Regions from separate parts of the Nocardioides sp. NPDC057767 genome, predicted to be linked through region 1. Evidence: riboswitches for the same ligand, from Rfam matches in the RefSeq annotation. Region 1 holds a riboswitch; the other holds the start of a gene.
What was found. A riboswitch is a leader RNA that binds a small molecule or an ion and turns the genes downstream of it on or off. The one in region 1 is predicted to bind cyclic di-AMP.
Positions count from the first base shown of each region.

Region 1 (8,640 bases):
GGTGCCTTCACAACCCTTGGACACCGCTCAGGTTCGGTGTGTGACATGTGGCCGTGGACCCTGGTGTTGGCGCTAGCATCGGGGTGTGACCGACACCACCTCGAATTCTTTGAAGATCCTCGTCTACAGCGACGACGTCGACGTACGCAAGCAGGTGATCCTCGCTCTCGGACGCCGCCCGCACCCCTCTCTTCCGGAGGTGGAGTACGTCGAGGTGGCGACTGAGCCGGCCGTGCGCGCGCAGCTCGACGCCGGTGGCCTGGCGCTGGCCGTGCTCGACGGGGAGGCCGCTCCGGCCGGTGGGCTGGGGATCGCCAAGGCGGTCAAGGACGAGGTGGCGGACGCTCCGCCGATCGTGGTCCTCATCGGTCGTCCTCAGGACGCGTGGCTCGCCACCTGGTCGCGTGCGGAGGCCACTGTCGCCCACCCGCTCGACCCGTTCGAGCTGGCCCGGACGGTCGTGGGACTGCTGCGGCCCGTTAACGTTGGCGCATGACGTCCGCCCCCAACTCCTGGCCCGAGGTCCTCACCACGCTGGTCGCGCGACGGTCCCTGTCCGCGCACCAGGCGGCGTGGGCGATGGGGGAGATCCTCTCCGGTGAGGCGACGAGCGCGCAGATCGCCGCCTTCGCGGTGGCGCTGCGCGCCAAGGGCGAGACCGTCGACGAGCTCGCCGGCGTCGCCGACGGGATGCTGGCCAAGGCCAACCCGATCTTCGTGCCCGGGCGCGTGCTCGACATCGTCGGCACCGGTGGTGACCGCTCGTTCTCGGTCAACATCTCCACGATGTCGGCGATCGTCGCGGCAGGGGCCGGCGCCAAGATCGTCAAGCACGGCAACCGGTCCGCCTCGTCCAAGTCGGGGTCGGCCGACGTGCTCGAGGCGCTCGGGATCCGGCTCGACCTCGATGTCTCGCGTGTCGGTGAGGTGGCCGAGGAGGCCGGGATCACCTTCCTGTTCGCCGCGGCGTTCCACCCCGCGATGCGTCACGCCGCCGCCGCGCGGCGTGAGATCGGCATCGCGACCGTCTTCAACCTGCTCGGCCCGCTGACCAACCCGGCGCGCCCCGCGTCCTCCGCGATCGGCTGCGCCGATGCCGCCGCCGCGCCGGTCATGGCCGGTGTCTTCGCCCGCCGAGGCGTCGATGCCTGGGTCTTCCGTGGCGACGACGGCCTGGACGAGCTGACCACCACGACGAGCTCCCACGTGTGGATGGTCTCGCAGGGCGTCGTGACCGAGGCGAGCGTCGAGCCGCTCGACCACGGCATCGCCCGTGCCACTGCTGAAGACCTGCGCGGTGACGACGCCGCCTACAACGCCTCCGTCGTCCGCCGTCTGCTGGCGGGGGAGAAGGGCGCCGTACGCGACGCCGTGCTGCTCAACGCCGGCGCCGCCCTCGCGGTGCACGACGCCGGTTCCGGCACTGTCGACGAGCGTCTCTCCGGCGGCATCGCCCGGGCCGCGGATGCCATCGACTCCGGGGCTGCGCAGGCTGTGCTCGACCGGTGGGTCGAAGCGACCTCGCGTTGATCTAGATGATCACGCGCCGAGTCGGCGGCACACGACGGGCTTGCGCCCGTTGCGGCCGTCAGTCCAGGCCGATGGAGAAGGCGGCTTCGAGGTCGACCTGGGAGTAGGTGCGGAAGGCGATGTGGGTCTCGGTCTCGAGCACGCCGGGGACCTTGTTGATCTTGTCGGCGACCACGGTGGCCACCTCCTCGTGGGCACGGACGCGCACCAGGGCGATCAGGTCGATCTGGCCGGTCACGGAGTAGACCTCGCTGACGCCGTCGATGGCGGCCACGGCCTCTGCCACCTCGGGGATCTGGGAGACCTCGGCATTGATGAAGACGATCGCTGTGATCACGCAGGTCACGTTAGCCGATCGGCCTAGAGGCTCGCTGCCCGCCGGCCCGCGCCACCGATCGGGCAGGTCCACTCACCCTCGATGTGGGCCAGGCGTACGCCCGGGGACTCCAGCCAGCGCAGCACCAGCTCGGTCTCCTCGGCGCTCGCGGCCGGCACCGGCCCGGGCGCGTCCAGGACCGTCTCCGCGCTGAGCTGGAGGTCGGCGACGTAGGCGTGCGCGTTGGCCTCGCGGGGGATCACCCCGGCCGCTGCGAGCCGCCCGTGACGAACGACGTGGACGGCCCAGCGGCCGTCGTCCTCGCGCCGGATCGCGGTCAGGTCGGGCAGCCGGGTCAGGCCGCTGAGTCGCTGGGTGCGCGCCGCGGCACGCAGATAGGAGGTGAGCCGGTCGCGGTGGACGGCCGCCTCTTCGAACCGCTCCTGCTCGGCCAGGCCGGTGAGCCGCTCGGTGATCGTCTCGACGACCTCGTCGGGCCGGTGGAGCAGCGACTCGCGGACCCGGGCCACCAAGGTCGCGTACGTCTCTGCAGGGACGCTCTGGTCGCACGGGCTCAGGCAGCGGTGGAGCTCGGCGAGGACGCACGGGGTCTTGCGTGGGAGCAGCGGGAGCCGGTCGGCGCACTGCCGGATCGGGAAGGTGTCGTGGAGCGCCTGGAGCGCCTTCTCGGCGACCTTCTTGGACCCGAACGGCCCGAGGTAGTCGGCGTCGTCGTCCAGCACCCGCTTGACCAGCGAGAGCCTCGGCCACGGCTCCTGGGTTAGCTTGACGAAGTGCATCTTCTCCGGCCGCCGTGAGCGGCGGTTGTAGGGCGGCTTGTGCTCGCCGATGAGTCGCAGCTCGCGCACCCCGGCCTCCAGCGCCGTGGCGCACTCGATGCCCTGCACGGTCGCCGCCAGCCCGACCATCTCGCCCATTCGGGAACGGGTCTCGGAGGCGGTGAAGTAGGTGCGTACGCGCGTGCGCAGATCCTTCGAGGTGCCGATGTAGAGCACCCGGTCCTGGCTGTCCTTGAACAGGTAGACGCCGGGCGCGTGCGGCAGGTCCTCGGCCAGGTGGCGCTTCTTGCGCTGGGCGGTGGTGACCTTGGCCGAGAACGCCGCCAGGTCCTCGAGGGTCAGCACGCCGAGGTTGCCGAGGCGCTCCATCATCCCGTGGAGGACGTCGACGGTCGCCCGGGCGTCCTGGAGCGCGCGGTGGTTGGGGGTCGTGGGGGAGCCGAAGACCCGGGCGAGCGAGCCGAGCTTGTGGTTGGGTGCCTCGTCGCGGGTGATCACCCGGCGGGCGATCTTCACCGTGTCGAGCACCTCGAAACGCGGCCACGGCCGCTCCTGCTTCGCAGCGAAATGCTTGAGGAACCCCACGTCGAAGGGGGCGTTGTGGGCGACCAGCACGCAGCCCTCGGCGAACTCGAGGAACGCCGGCAGCACCGACTCGATCGTCGGGGAGGAGGCGACCATCGAGTTGGTGATGCCGGTCAGGACGGCGATCGACGGCGGGATGCCGGTGTGCGGGTTGACCAGCGTCTGGAACTCGCCGAGCACCTCACCGCCGCGCACCTTCACCGCGCCGATCTCGGTGATCATGCCGCCGTTGTCGGGGCTGTTGCCGGTCGTCTCCAGGTCGACCACGCAGAAGGTGAGGTCGCGCAGCGGTCGGCCGAGCTCGTCGAAGCCGCGCTGCGCCTCCCAGCGGCCGGCGGTCTCCTGGTGCCGGCGTGCCACGGCTCGGGCGCGCAACTCCTTCCGCGCCTCACGAACCGCCGCACTGCTCATGTTCGAACACACTAGCGGGAGCCGCCGACAGTGTTGTTGGCGATTGCTTCGCAATTCGCGCAGCGCCTTCGCTTGATCCTCGTCTTCCTCCGCTTCGTTCGTCGCTGCGCTCCTCACTGCGCTGCGTCCAGACGAGGGGCGCTTCGGCGCTGGGTCGGATGCGATTGCTTCGCAATTCGCGCAGCGCCTTCGCTTGACCCTCGTCTTCCTCCGCTTCGTTCGTCGCTGCGCTCCTCACTGCGCTGCGTCCAGACGAGGGGCGCTTCGGCGCTGGGTCGTTGGCGATTGCTTCGCAGTTCGCGCGCAGTGCAGCGCGGTCAGCCCAGGAGCGGGGAGAGGGAGGAGAGGGGGACGGTGCGGGCGCCGGCGCGGCGTACGTCCTTGATGATCTCGGCGTCGTCGGTGGCGACGAGGACTATGCGGCCGGCGGGCTCGGCATCGACGAGGTCGCGGATGACGTCGTCGGCGATGACGCCCTCGGGGGAAAAGAGGACCTTGACGCCGCGGGGAGGCACGGCGGTGGGGCGTACGGATGCGGAGTGGGCGTCGAAGACGACGGTCGTCTCGGCGCCGGTGCGGGCCGCGATCGGGGCGATCGCGCGCAGCAGCCGCAGCCGCTGGGCATCGAGCGCGGAGTCGGGCCACAGGGCCTTGGAGACGTTGTAGCCGTCCACGATCAGCCGGACCCTGGGCATCGCCAGGAACTGCTCGAGGTGGGCGCTGCTGGTGACGCCGGCGCCCGCGGCGGCGTCGGCGGAGGCCAGCTCGGCCTCGACCCGCTCGCCCGGGGTGCCGGTGACCGGGGGCAGAGCGAGCTCGCGGCGGAGCCCTCCGGCCGCGTCGAGCAGGGTGTCGAGCAGGAACCGGGCCCGCAGCGAGGCGTCCTCGCGGTCCGTCTTCGAGGTGCGCCGCTCCGCGGCCGCCTCGCGCTCCAGCTTGTCGACCTGGCTGCGGAGCTGGCGCAGCTGCCGGTCGCGAGCGGCCAGCTCGTCCTGGGCACGGGCGAGCGCCTCGCGTGCCTCGGTCAGGGCCTCGTCCAGCCCGGTGCCGGCCTCGCGGGCGGCGGCGCGGGCCTCGCCGAGCTTGCGCCGCAGCGTGGTGTTGTCGGCCTTGAGCTCGTCGAGACGTGCCTTGCGGTCGGCGCGCACCTCACGGATCTCGTCCTCCGCGGCGGCGAGCTTGCCGCGCAGGCGCGCGACCTCGGCATCGACCGCCGGGACCGCGGCCGCGTCCAGCCGGTCCAGGGCCTCCTTGAGCGAGACCTCCCAGCCGTCGGGCCGGACGAGCCACACGACGGCGGCCGCCTCGGCCGGATCCTCGGGCAGGGTGAGGTCCTCGACCGAGCCCTCGGCGACGTACGCCGCGCGCAGCTGGCTCCCGACCTTCTCCCGCACCTCGTCGTCGGTCTCGAGCACCGAGGCGATCATCGCACCGCCGGCCTTGGCGCGCCGGGCAGGGGCGAAGTCGGCGATCCGCTTGAGCGCGGGCGGGAGGCGCACCACGTCGGGAAGCACCCCGGCCGTGAGCGCGACGATGCGTCCCCGGACCGTGTCGGGGAGCGTCGCGTACGCGGAGACCTCCATACGTCAAGTGTAGAGACCGGGCCGACGATCGCCGCGTCGAATACCGCGCTGCGATGGTGGTGACACGCCGCACGCAACCGTACGAAAGCAAAAATGTCGGTGGTCGGTGAGACCGTCGCAGCATGACGACGAGAATCGACTGTGACACCTGCCTCGTGCGCGGACTGGCGTGCCACGACTGCGTGGTCACCGTGCTGCTGGGCCCGCCCCCGGAGCTGACCATCGAGGACGAGGAGCGCCGGGCGCTCGACGTGCTCGCCGATGGTGGGCTGGTCCCGCCGCTGCGGATGGTGGAAGGGATGTAGCCGAACTTTTGGGCGTGGGTGGTTGGCAGGTGGGGGATCCGGTCGGCTAATGTGCGCAGGAACTTGGCGCTCGTGGGAGTGAGTCAACCGACTCACGCGAGTGTCGCGCTTAGTCCAGGCCCGCTTCGGGGCGGGCCAGGAGCCGGGGAACCACACCGGTCGTACGCCGCAACACGGAGTGCGATCACCTGGGGTGCATCCGCCGCAAGGGCGATCTGGGGGACCAGGTCGAGGAGCGGTGGTAGGGCAGGTCGTGCCTGAACCCGTCAGCTCACCCGGTAGGCGTTCAACGACTACACAAGGAGACCGTCCGCTCGTGACACGCGACCGGAAGCGACTCATTGCCGGAGCAGCCGGCATCGCCGCCATCGGTGTCGCCGGGATCATTCCCGCCGCGACCCCCGCCCAGGCCGAACCAGACATCGACGACGTTCGCAAGAAGGTCGACAAGCTCTACACGCAGGCCGAGGCGGCCAACGAGGACTACAGCAACGCCAAGCTGCGGCTGCAGGACCTCAAGGACCAGCTCGAGGACCTCAACGCCGACGAGAAGCGCCAGAGCAAGGAGCTCGACAAGATCCGCGCCGAGCTCCGCGACTCCGTGCTGCGGCAGTTCGAGGGCTCCGACGTCTCTGCCGTCGGCCAGGTGATCACCTCCGAGGACCCGCAGGAGTTCCTCGCCGGTCTCGCCACCGTCTCGTCCTACAACGCGCTGCAGTCCGACCTGCTGGCCCGCTACAACACCGAGGCCGAGGCCCTCCAGGTGCGTCGCGAGGCGACCGAGGACGCCAAGGACCAGATGGCCAAGGTCAAGACGACCATGCAGCAGAAGAAGAGCGAGATCGACGAGAAGTTCGAGGCGGCCCAGGCCGAGCTCGACGAGCTCGAGGCCGATGAGCTGGAGGCCATCCAGTCCACCGACACCAGCATCCCGTCCAACCTGCCGCCGCCCTCGGGCCGCGCCAAGGTGGCCGTGGACTACGCCCTCGCCCAGGTCGGCGACGCCTACGTCTACGGTGCCACCGGCACCGAGTCGTGGGACTGCTCCGGCCTCACCATGGGTGCCTGGGGCCAGGCCGGCGTCTCGCTGCCGCACTCCTCCTCGGCGCAGTACAGCAGCGGTCCCCAGGTCTCGCGCGACCAGCTCGCTCCCGGTGACCTGGTCTTCTTCTACAGCCCGATCAGCCACGTCGGCCTCTACATCGGCAACGGCCAGATGGTGCACGCGTCCAACCCGAGCACCGGTGTGAAGGTCTCGCCGATCGACGAGATGCCCTACACCGGCGCCGTCCGCCCGGGCTGAGTTGACCCAGGACCCCGAAGAGGCCGATCGTTCGCAGGTGCGAACGGTCGGCTCTCCTCTTTCCCGCCTCCAGGCCCGCCCCGCCCTCATCGGGGCCGTGCTGGTGCTGGTGATGCTGCTCGCCGGGTTCGTCGGGTGGCGGCTCACCGGCGGCGGCGAGTACGTCGCGCCCACTCCGACCACCGGGCCGGTGGTTCGCGCCGACACCGCGGGCGCGCGGGCCTCGCTGGAGCAGCTGGTCACCGGCGTACGTGAGGGGGCGGAGCCCGACGGCGAGGACACCGCCTCGGTCGCGGTGCGCAACGCGAACGCCATCGGCCTCGAGGACGTCACCGCGAGGTACATCGCCGAGGCGGGCAACGTGGCGCAGGACGGCTCCTTCACGGCCGATGTGGAGATGTCGTGGCGCACCCCGGGCGACCCGGCGCTGACCGAGGAGCTCAGGGTCGGCTTCGACGCCGACGGGGCGATCACCGGCTTCTCGGCGTCCCAGGGCACCCGGATGCCGTTGTGGCTGAGCGGTCCCGTCGAGGTGCGCCGCAGCGGCTCGAGCCTCGTGATCGTGCAAGCCTCGGCCGCGGTCGCCGACCGCTACGCCGAGCTGGCCGCCGCCGCGGTCACCCAGGTCCGCAAGGTGATCCCCTGGGACGAGCCCCGCCTGGTTCTCGAGGTGCCCACGACCGGCCTCGACTCCGCGCTGGGCGCCGAACAGGGCACCTACACCGCCGTCGCCGCCGTGACCGCGACCGTCGACGGGTCCACGAAGGCCGAGACACCCCTGCACGTGTGGGTCAACCAGGGCGTCATCGGCGACCTGGACGCGCCCGGCGCTCAGGTGGTCATCACCCACGAGGCCACGCACGCGGCCACCGACGCGGCAACCAACACCCGCCGGCCGATGTGGCTCACCGAGGGCTTCGCCGACTACGTCGCGCTGCGTGACACCAAGCTCCCGTTGAGCAAGACCGCCGGCCAGATCCTGGCCCAGGTCCGCGAGAACGGCGCCCCCGACCACCTGCCGGGCAAAGCCGAGTTCAACACCCGCTCGGAGCGCTTCGGAGCCGAGTACGAGGCCGCCTGGCTGGCCTGCGAGGTGCTCGCCGAGGCCGGCGGCGAGCAGGCTCTGGTCGACCTCTACGAGGAGACCGGCCGCGGCATCCCGCTGGAGAAGGCGCTCCAGGCGAGCTTCGGCTTCGGAACAGACGAGCTGACCGCCCGCTGGCGGGCCCGTCTGTCACACTCTGCGTCGTGATCAGCACGCGGCGTACGTCCTGGGTGGTTCTCGTCCTCGGCGCGGTGGCATTCGTGGTGCTCGCGTGGGTGTTGATCCCGTGGCATCCCTACCCGGGCGGCCCGCTCGACCTGCCCGACGAGCGCGACGTTTTCACTCCCGAGGAGCTGGAGCGGATGCTGGCCTACTCCGGCACCGCGCGCTGGCTCAGCCGGGCCTCGCTCGTCGTCTCCCTGGTGATCGCCTGCGTGCTCGGGTTCACCTCGCTCGGACGGCGCCTGGTGGCTCGGCTGCGCGGACCGTGGCTGCTCCGGGTCGTGCTCGCGGTCGCCGTGGTCACGCTCCTCGGCTGGATCGTGACGTTGCCGTTCGGGGTGGCGCTCCACCGTCTGCAGGTGCGCTACGGGCTCTCCCGGCAGGCGTGGACGCCCTGGTTGACGGACTCGCTGCTCAACCAGGTCGTCGGTGTCCTGATCACATCCCTGGCGCTGCTCGCGCTCTTCGCCTGCATCCGCCTCGGCCGGCGTTGGTGGCCGGCCCTCGCCGCCGGCGCGGTCGCGGCCCTGGTGGTGCTCG
Region 1 covers NZ_JBHVKJ010000050.1:21,634-30,273, forward strand. Annotated here, with positions in the region: gene ACFVDI_RS22235 (hypothetical protein) at 86-496, shown strand; gene trpD (anthranilate phosphoribosyltransferase) at 493-1,530, shown strand; gene ACFVDI_RS22245 (Lrp/AsnC ligand binding domain-containing protein) at 1,589-1,867, opposite strand; gene ACFVDI_RS22250 (DEDD exonuclease domain-containing protein) at 1,891-3,642, opposite strand; gene ACFVDI_RS22255 (NYN domain-containing protein) at 3,960-5,225, opposite strand; gene ACFVDI_RS22260 (hypothetical protein) at 5,348-5,530, shown strand; cyclic di-AMP (ydaO/yuaA leader) riboswitch at 5,627-5,831, shown strand; gene ACFVDI_RS22265 (NlpC/P60 family protein) at 5,847-6,833, shown strand; gene ACFVDI_RS22270 (hypothetical protein) at 6,871-8,085, shown strand; gene ACFVDI_RS22275 (M48 family metalloprotease) at 8,082-8,640, shown strand, end outside.

Region 2 (8,640 bases), on a different contig from region 1:
GATGGGGATCCCACCCGCGACGCGGGACGCGTTGCATCCAGCACCGCGACGCGAGCCACGCCAGGACGGTGTCGGCGAACTCCTGCGGCTGGTTGCGGTGCACGAAGTGGCCGACGTCGAAGTGGACCAGGTCCGCCTCCGGGATCCGGCGAGCGACCTTCTCCAGGTCGGCCGGCGGGATGTGGCTGTTGCCGCCACCGGCCACGATCAGGGTCGGCATGGGCAGCAGCTCGAGCTGCTCCCACATCCAGGCATCGTACGTCGTCGCCTCGACCAGCAGGGACGCGATGCACTCCCAGTCGTGGGGCATCGGCCTGGTGGCGCGACCGGGCAGCCTCCGCCTGCGCGGCGCTGGCGGCACCACGTCCTCGATCACCAGCCGGGAGACCAGGTCGGGCCGGTGCATGGCGAGCAGGAGGGCGACGTTGCCACCGGTCGAGTGCCCGATCACCACGGCACCGGAGATCCCGAGCGAGTCCATCGCCGCGATCACGTCGTCGGCGATGAGCCGGTGGGAGTAGTCGGAGGCCCAGTCCGAGTCCCCGTGCCCACGCATGTCGAAGGCGTGGACCCGGTGCTCGGCCGCGAACGGCGGCACAACCTCCTGCCACCGCTTCGCACTGCCTCCGAGCTCGTGCAAGAGCACCATCGGCACCCCGTCCTCGGGACCGTAGACGTCATAGGCGTACGTCGCCCCGCGGCCCGGAAGGGGAAGCCTGGTGCGCGTCCGCGCAGCCATCAGCTCAGTTCTGCTCGGCCTTCTCGGCACCCCGGCGCCAGCGGATGCCCGCCTCGAGGAACCCGTCGATGTCCCCGTCGAAGACGGCCTGCGGGTTGCCGACCTCGTAGGTCGTACGCAGATCCTTGACGATCTGGTAGGGGTTGAGGACGTAGTTGCGCATCTGGTCGCCCCAGGACGCGGCGACATCGCCCTTCAGCTCCTTGAGCTGCGCCTCCTCCTCGGCCTTCTTCAGCGCGAGCAGCTTGGCCTTGAGGACGATCATCGCGGCGGCCTTGTTCTGCAGCTGCGACTTCTCGTTCTGGCAGGAGACCACGGTGCCGGTGGGGATGTGCGTCAGCCGGACCGCCGAGTCGGTCGTGTTGACCGACTGGCCACCGGGGCCCGAGGAGCGGTAGACGTCGACCTTGATGTCGTTCTCGTCGATCTCGATCTCGTCGGTCTGCTCGAGCACGGGCACGACCTCGACCGCGGCGAAGGACGTCTGGCGGCGGCCCTGGTTGTCGAAGGGGCTGATCCGCACCAGGCGGTGGGTGCCGGCCTCGACGGAGAGGGTGCCGTAGGCATAGGGGGCGTGGATCGCGAAGGTGGCGGACTTCAGCCCGGCCTCCTCGGCGTAGGAGGTGTCGAAGACCTCGACCGGGTACTTGTTGCGCTCGGCCCAGCGGACGTACATCCGCATCAGCATCTCGGCGAAGTCGGCGGCGTCGACGCCACCGGCGCCGGAGCGGATCGTGACCAGGGCCTCGCGGGAGTCGTACTCCCCCGAGAGCAGGGTGCGGATCTCCAGGCTCTCGACGGCCTTCTTGACCCGGCCCAGCTCGGCCTCGGACTCGGCGAGCGTGTCGGCGTCGCCCTCCTCCTGGGCCATCTCGACCATCAGCTCGAGGTCCTCGATGCGGCTGCTGAGCTCGGTGAACTTGTTGAGCTCGCCCTGCAGCAGGGAGAGCCGTCCGGTGACCCGGGTGGCGTTGTCCTGATCGTCCCAGAGGTCGGGCGCGGCGACCTGCTCGCCGAGGTCGGCGATCTCCTTGCGCATCGCGTCCAGGTCCAGCACCTGGCCGATGGTCTGCATCGTTGCCTGGAGCTGCTTGATCTCGGTGTCGAATTCGGGGCCTGCCACGTCTTACAGGTTACTTGACGCGTGGTGCAGCACCCGATTCGCCGGCCCACATATGCGCTCGCCCTCCGGCAAGGGGAACCGGAGGGCGAGCGCCAGGGGGATATGTGGGGGTCGGCCCGTCGGAACGGGCCCCGAGACTGAGCCGCGAAGGTTCAGGCCTGGTGGATCGAGCCGGCGAACCAGCCGTCCCAGGCAGCCTCCTCACGAACAGCCGTACCCGGCTTGGGGGCGTGCAGCATGATCGCCTCGCCGTTCTCCCAGCGCAGGAAGATGCCGACGTGGTAGACGGGGCTGCCCCAGAACATCAGGTCACCGCGCTGGATCTGGTCGTTCGGGATCGTCGGCAGCGCAGCGGCCTGGTCCCGCGAGACCCGGGGCAGCTCGATGCCGGCGGCGCTGAAGGCGTACTGCGTCAGGCCGGAGCAGTCGAACGCGCTCGGACCGGTGGCACCCCAGACGTACGGGTCGCCGATCTGCTCCGAGGCGACGCTGATCGCCCGCTCGATCTTGCCCTGCTGGCTCGCGGCGAAGGCCTTGGCCTCCGCCTCGGCCCTCTTCTTCGCCTCCGCGGCCTTCTTGGCCGCGATCGCTGCCTTGCGCTTCGCCTCGGCGGCCTTGCGGGCGGCCTCGGCCTTGCGCTGCTGCACCTCGACAGCCCTTTCGAGCTGCTGGATGTCGGTGAGCATCGCCGCGGGGGTGGCCGAGACCTCCAGGGTCGGAGCCTCCACCACCTTGGCCGACTCGACGCTGGACTCGACGCTCGACTCGACGCTCGACTCGACGGACGTCGGCGAGGAGACCGGAGCGGCATTGGCGGCGGGGACCGCCACCAGGGCGCCGGCGGCGATGCCGCTGGCGAGGGTGATGCGGCCGGCGAGCTTGCCGTGGCCGCTGAGCGTCGTCCTGAGCTTGTCGATGGGCGATCCTGCGATCGTCCGTGCGGTCGAGCTGTTCGGCGACCGGAACGGGCGCGCGGTGCCTCGATGGGCAGGACGAGATACGGACTTGGACATGCGTGAGTTCCTTCCCACGCCTGCGAGGTGAGCTGTCGGGTTCGGGCTGAAAGGTGCCCGGCCATCCGTGGATGACTTCACCCCAAGCGACCGTCCGAGTTAGTCGCGTGGAACTTGGGTCCCCCGCTCCTGTCCCATACGTACTGCTGAGTGTGAGGGGTAAGGGGGTTCAGTAGTAGGGGCCGGCGTCCGGAGGGACAGGATTCGGCGTGTACCGGGGCCGGTCGTGCGTTGTGCACGGCTCAACCAAGGTGACACGCGATCTGGAGCGGATCCAATCCCGAATGCTCGCATCTTGGGCACATTCCGCGTGGTTACGCGTGTTTTTGCCGTCGTTTGTGAGTCATCTCACGCACTGAACAGTGGTTTGACGCCGTGTCGAACTTGCGGTTTCTCCCCTGTTTCGAGTCGGCTGCGCCTACTCTCCGGCTTCCAGCCGGAACCCGACTCCGCGGACCGCGACGACCTTCTCCTGGACGCCGGCCGCCTCGAGCTTCTGGCGCAGGCGTCCGACGGTGACGTCGAGGGTCTTGGTCGAGCCGTACCAGTTCTCGTCCCAGACCTCGGCCATCAGCCGGTCGCGGGAGACCACCTTGTCGCGGGAGGCGGCCAGCACGGCCAGGAGCGCGAACTCCTTGCCGGTCAGCGTCACCTCGCGCTCGCCGGCGTAGACACGGTGAGCGGCGACGTCGATACGCAGGGCGTCGTCGTCGGCGCCGGGCTCGACCGGGCCCGAGCGGCGCAGGAGCGCGCGGACCCGGGCCTGCAGGACGGCCAGCGCGAACGGCTTGGCCAGGTAGTCGTCGGCACCGGCGTCGAGGCCGACCACCAGGTCGATCTCGGCGTCACGGGCGGTGAGGATCATGATCCCGCCCTCGTAGCCGTTGTCACGCGCAGCCTTGCAGACCTCGAGCCCGTCCATGTCGGGAAGGCCCAGGTCGAGCAGCACGAGCTCGGCCTCGTAAGGGGGCGCGAGCAGCTCCAGCGCCTTCTTGCCGGAGTCGACCCAGGTGACGTCGTAACCCTCTCGCTGGAGCGTGCGCACCAGCGGAGCGGCGATGTCCTCTTGGTCTTCTACGACGAGCACGGAGTTAGACATGGAGAGAACAATAGTTACAGCCCCGTAGGGCTTGTGAAGAGATCCCCCCTTTCAGATAAGCGCGTGATCACATCGTTAGGTCCGAGCTGATCGATACCGAGCGGATCCTCCGCCCCTTCGGCGACCTCCTCCCACGTGATCGGGGCCGCCACCGTGGGGATCTCCTTGCCCCGCAGCGAGTAGGGACAGATCGTCGTCTTCGATCCCGAGTTCTGTGACCAGTCCAGGAAAACCTTGCCTGACCTGCGACTTTTGGTCATCGTTGCGGTGACTTTACGTGGATGGGCCTTCTGCAGGTCCTCGGCGATCTCCTTGGCCAACGCGGTGGCGACGTCCGGCTCGACGGGCTCCGGCAGGGCGGCGTACAGATGCACTCCCTTGCTCCCGCTGAGCACCGGCGTCGCGGCGAGATCACGGGCGCTGAGGGCTTCGCGCACCAGCAGGGCCACCTCGCAGCACTCCTGGAGACCGGCCGGCTCGCCGGGATCGAGGTCGATCACGATCCGGTTGGCGCCGGCCGGGGTGCCGTCGGCACCGACGGTCCACTGGTGGACGTGCAGCTCCAGCGCGGAGAGGTTGGCGGCCCAGGTGAGCGCCGCCAGGCTGTCGAGGATCGGGAAGGTCAGCGTGCCTTCCTTGTGATCGGCGGCGCGGGAGCCGGTGGTCGGGACGGTGACCGTGCGGACCCAGCTCGGGGTGCCGGCCGGGGCGTTCTTCTCGAAGAACGACATGTCCCCGACGCCGTGCGGCCAGCGGATCCTCGTCACCGCGCGATCCTCGAGCTGGGGAAGGAGAACCGGCGCGACCTGGGCGTAGTAGTTGAGCACCTCCCCCTTCGTCATCCCGGTGCGCGGGTAGAGCACCTTGCTCAGGCTGGTCAGGGTCAGGACGCGGCCGTCGACCTCGACGCGTACCTCTTCTCGGTCGACCATCACAGATCCTCCGGCTCGATGTCCTCGCGGATGCCGATGAAGCTCGGCTGCCGCAGCCGGCCCTTGTAGCTCGCTGCCGCCACCGCGGTGCCGTGGGTCTCCACCTCGACGACGAGGAGCGGCTCGACCCAGTGCGTGCCGCGCGCGTCCACGGACGGCACTCCCCCGTCGGGATCGACGTCGGGCCCGGCGAAGGGGTTCCGGTCGCTCTCGCGGAGCAGCTCCCCGAGGCGCTGTGCCCGCTTGCCGGTGATGCCGCTGCCGACCCGCCCGCGGTAGATCAGGCCGTCCGGCGTCGGCTGACCGACGAGCAGGGCGCCGAGACGCTCGGTGCCGCCCTCGGTGCCGACCTCCGGGCGCCAGCCGCCGACCACGAGCGAGGCCCGGTAGCGGTGGGCCAGCTTCACCCAGTCCTTGCTCCGCTCGCCGGGCCGGTAGCGGCTCCCGCGCCGCTTGGACACGATGCCCTCCAGCCCCTGCGCCTTCGTCACCTCGTGGAGCATGTGGCCGTCGTCGTAGGTCGCGGGCACCTGCCACGAGCCCAGGTCTCCCTCGGCGTGGACCGCCTCGAGCACCTTGCGGCGCTCGGTCCAGGGCTCGTCGATGAGCAGCCGCCCGTCGAGACGGAGAAGATCGAAGACCATGTAGGTCGCCGGGATCCGCTCCGCGAACCGCGCCGCCCGGCGGACGTCACGGTTGTGCATCCGGTCCATCAGCACCCGGAAGTCGGGGAGCCCGGCCTCGTTGAGCGCGATCACCTCGCCGTCGACGACGATGTCGCGCTCCGGGCCCGTCGCGATCTCGGGCCAGGCAGGGGTCGCGTCGTTGTCGTTGCGCGTGGTCAGTCGGGTCTGCGTACGTCCTTGCTCGGACTCTCCGATGAGCCGGATGCCGTCCCACTTCACCTCATGGACCCACTCCTCCCCCGGAGGTACGTGGCTGCCGGGCGTCGCCAGCATCGGACGCAGCATCGAGTGCATGAACCCATCTTGCTTCATCTCCCGGACGTGCGTGACGGCTCTGACGTGGGTGAATGGGGTACCGGTATCGGCAGATCCGACAGATACTTGGTGAGTTCCTACCGACTGACGAGGGGTCCGCATGCGTGCGATCTGGAAGGGCGCTGTCTCGTTCGGGCTGGTCAGCGTGCCTGTGAAGCTCTATTCGGCGACGGAGTCCCACGACGTCTCGTTCCGTCAGGTGCACCAGGCCGACGGCGGCCGGATCCGCTACCAGCGGATCTGCTCGATCGACGGCGAGGAGGTGCCCTACTCCGAGATCGCGAAGGGCTATGAGACCGAGGACGGCGAGATGGTCGTGCTCACCGACGACGACTTCGCCAACCTGCCGACGACCTCCTCGCGCGAGATCGCGGTCGAGAAGTTCGTGCCGAGCGACCAGATCGACCCGATGCTCTTCGAGAAGAGCTACTACCTGGAGCCGGAGAACACCGGGATCAAGCCCTACGCGCTGCTGCGCCAGGCGCTCCTGGAGGCCGACCGGGTCGCGCTGGTGACCGTCGCGCTGCGCCAGCGCACCACGGTCGCGGCGCTGCGGGTGCGGCCGACCGACAACGGCGACGTGATCGTGCTGCAGACGATGATGTGGCCCGACGAGATCCGGGTGCCCGACTTCAAGGTCGAGGCCGGCGAGATCAAGGACTCCGAGATCAAGATGGCCAACATGCTCGTCGAGACGCTCGCGGGCGACTTCCACCCCGAGGAGTTCTCCGACGACTACGCCAGCGCCGTCGAGGAGATGGTGAAGGCCAAGATCGAGGGTGGCGAGGTCGAGCGGACGCCCACCTCCACCAAGACCTCCGGCGAGGTCGTCGACCTGCTCGCCGCCCTGCAGCGCTCGGTCGCCGCGGCGAAGAAGTCGCGCGGCGAGGAGGTCCCCGAGGAGGCCGGGGAAAAGCCGAAGAAGAAGTCGAAGGCGTCCTAGAGCAACACCTACCGAAATTCCTGGTGCGGCCGTGTCGAAAGCGGCAGGCTCTTCTCGACGCGTAGGCGACGGCGCGCGACGGACGCGTCGCCGACCTGCAAGGAGAAGCAGATGCGCTACATGATGTTCGTGAAGATGGACCCCAACGCGGGACCGCCCCCGGCCGCACTGATCGAGGCGGTGGAGGCCGAGATCAAGCAGCAGTACGCCGACGGCGTCCTGCTCGATGCCGACGGGCTCGGCCCAGCGGTGGAGATCCGGCTGACCGCCGGAGAGGTGACCCACGTCGACGGCCCGTTCGCCGAGGCCAAGGAGGTCGCCGGCGGGTTCTCGCTCTTCGAGGTCCGCTCGCCGGACGAGGCGATCGAGCTCGGGCGCCGGATGATCCAGCTCCACGAGGAGCTCTGGCCGGGACAGGACGTGGCCGTGGAGATGCGGCCGCTGTTCGGTCCGCCGACGCCGGCTGAATGAGCTCGACTACCGAGGACGCGATCGTCGCGGTCTGGCGCAACGAGTCCGTACGTCTCCTCGCTGGGCTGGCGCGGATGACGCACGACCTCGACCTGGCCGAGGACCTCGCCCAGGATGCCCTCGTCGCGGCCTTGGAGCAGTGGCCGCACGAGGGCATCCCTCGCAACCCCGGAGCCTGGCTGATGTCGATCGCGAAGCGGCGCGCGATCGACGGGTTCCGCCGCGACGAGGTGCTGCGCCGCAAGGTGGCGCTGCTCGGACACGAACTGGAGGAGGGTGAGATGCCGGACCTGGCCGCCGCGGTCGATTACATCGAGGACGACGTCCTGCGGCTGATGTTCCTCTCCTGCCACCCCGTGCTGGCGCCCGACTCGCGCACGGTGCTGACGCTGCGGCTCGTCGGCGGACTGACGACCGCCGAGATCGCCCGGGCGTACTTCGCCAAGGAGTCGGCCGTCGGGCAGCGGATCTCGCGGGCGAAGCGCACCCTGACCGAGGTCGGGGCGTCGTTCGAGCTCCCGGTGGGCGAGGAGCGGGCGGCTCGTATGCGCGAGGTCATGCAGACGATCTACCTGGTCTTCAACGAGGGCTACGCGGCGACGTCGGGGCCGTCGTGGACCCGCCCCGAGCTGTGCCTGGAAGGAATGCGGCTGGCCCGGATGCTGGCCGCGCTCGCTCCGGGCGATCCCGAGGCGCAGGCGCTGCAGGGGCTGCTGGAGATCCAGGGCTCGCGGCTCGCGGCACGGGCCGACGCCGATGGTCACCCGGTGCTTCTCGAGGACCAGGACCGGACCCGCTGGGACCAGCTGCTGCTGCGTCGTGGCCTGGCTGCAGTCGACCGTGCCACCGCGCTGGCCGCCTCCGGCACCCCGGGCGGGAGCTATCTGGTGCAGGCGATGATCGCCGCCTGTCACGGCCGCGCCCGGCGAGCCGAGGACACCGACTGGGCCGAGATCGCCCGGCTCTACGATCTCCTCGCCTCCGGTGCCCCGGGTGCCGTCATCGAGGTCAACCGGGCCGTCGCGCACGGGCGGGCCTTCGGTCCGGGCGCCGGGCTGGCGATCCTGGCGGCACTTCCCGAAGGAGCTCTTGCGGGGTCCCATCTTCTCGCCGGCGTACGCGGGGATCTGCTGCAGCGCGCCGGGCGCCACCGCGAGGCCGCGGCGGCGTTCGACGAGGCGGCGTCACTGACCGGCAACGCCGGCGAACGCGAGCTTCTCGAGAGACGTGCGGCCGCGTGTCGAAGAGCCGAGGCCTCGTCCGACGCGTAAGTATCTCGACGACCACCGCGACAGAAGTGAGCGACATGATGACCAAGA
Region 2 covers NZ_JBHVKJ010000030.1:43,652-52,291, forward strand. Annotated here, with positions in the region: gene ACFVDI_RS16680 (alpha/beta fold hydrolase) at 1-739, opposite strand, end outside; gene prfB (peptide chain release factor 2) at 744-1,862, opposite strand; gene ACFVDI_RS16690 (C40 family peptidase) at 2,015-2,875, opposite strand; cyclic di-AMP (ydaO/yuaA leader) riboswitch at 2,881-3,052, opposite strand; gene ACFVDI_RS16695 (response regulator transcription factor) at 3,294-3,974, opposite strand; gene ligD (non-homologous end-joining DNA ligase) at 3,989-4,906, opposite strand; gene ACFVDI_RS16705 (DNA ligase) at 4,906-5,886, opposite strand; gene ACFVDI_RS16710 (Ku protein) at 6,008-6,850, shown strand; gene ACFVDI_RS16715 (YciI family protein) at 6,962-7,321, shown strand; gene ACFVDI_RS16720 (RNA polymerase sigma factor) at 7,318-8,592, shown strand; gene ACFVDI_RS16725 (alpha/beta fold hydrolase) at 8,631-8,640, shown strand, end outside.
Region 2: it holds a riboswitch for cyclic di-AMP, as region 1 does, so the genes downstream of both, ACFVDI_RS16690 (C40 family peptidase) here and ACFVDI_RS22265 (NlpC/P60 family protein) in region 1, are expected to answer to the same signal.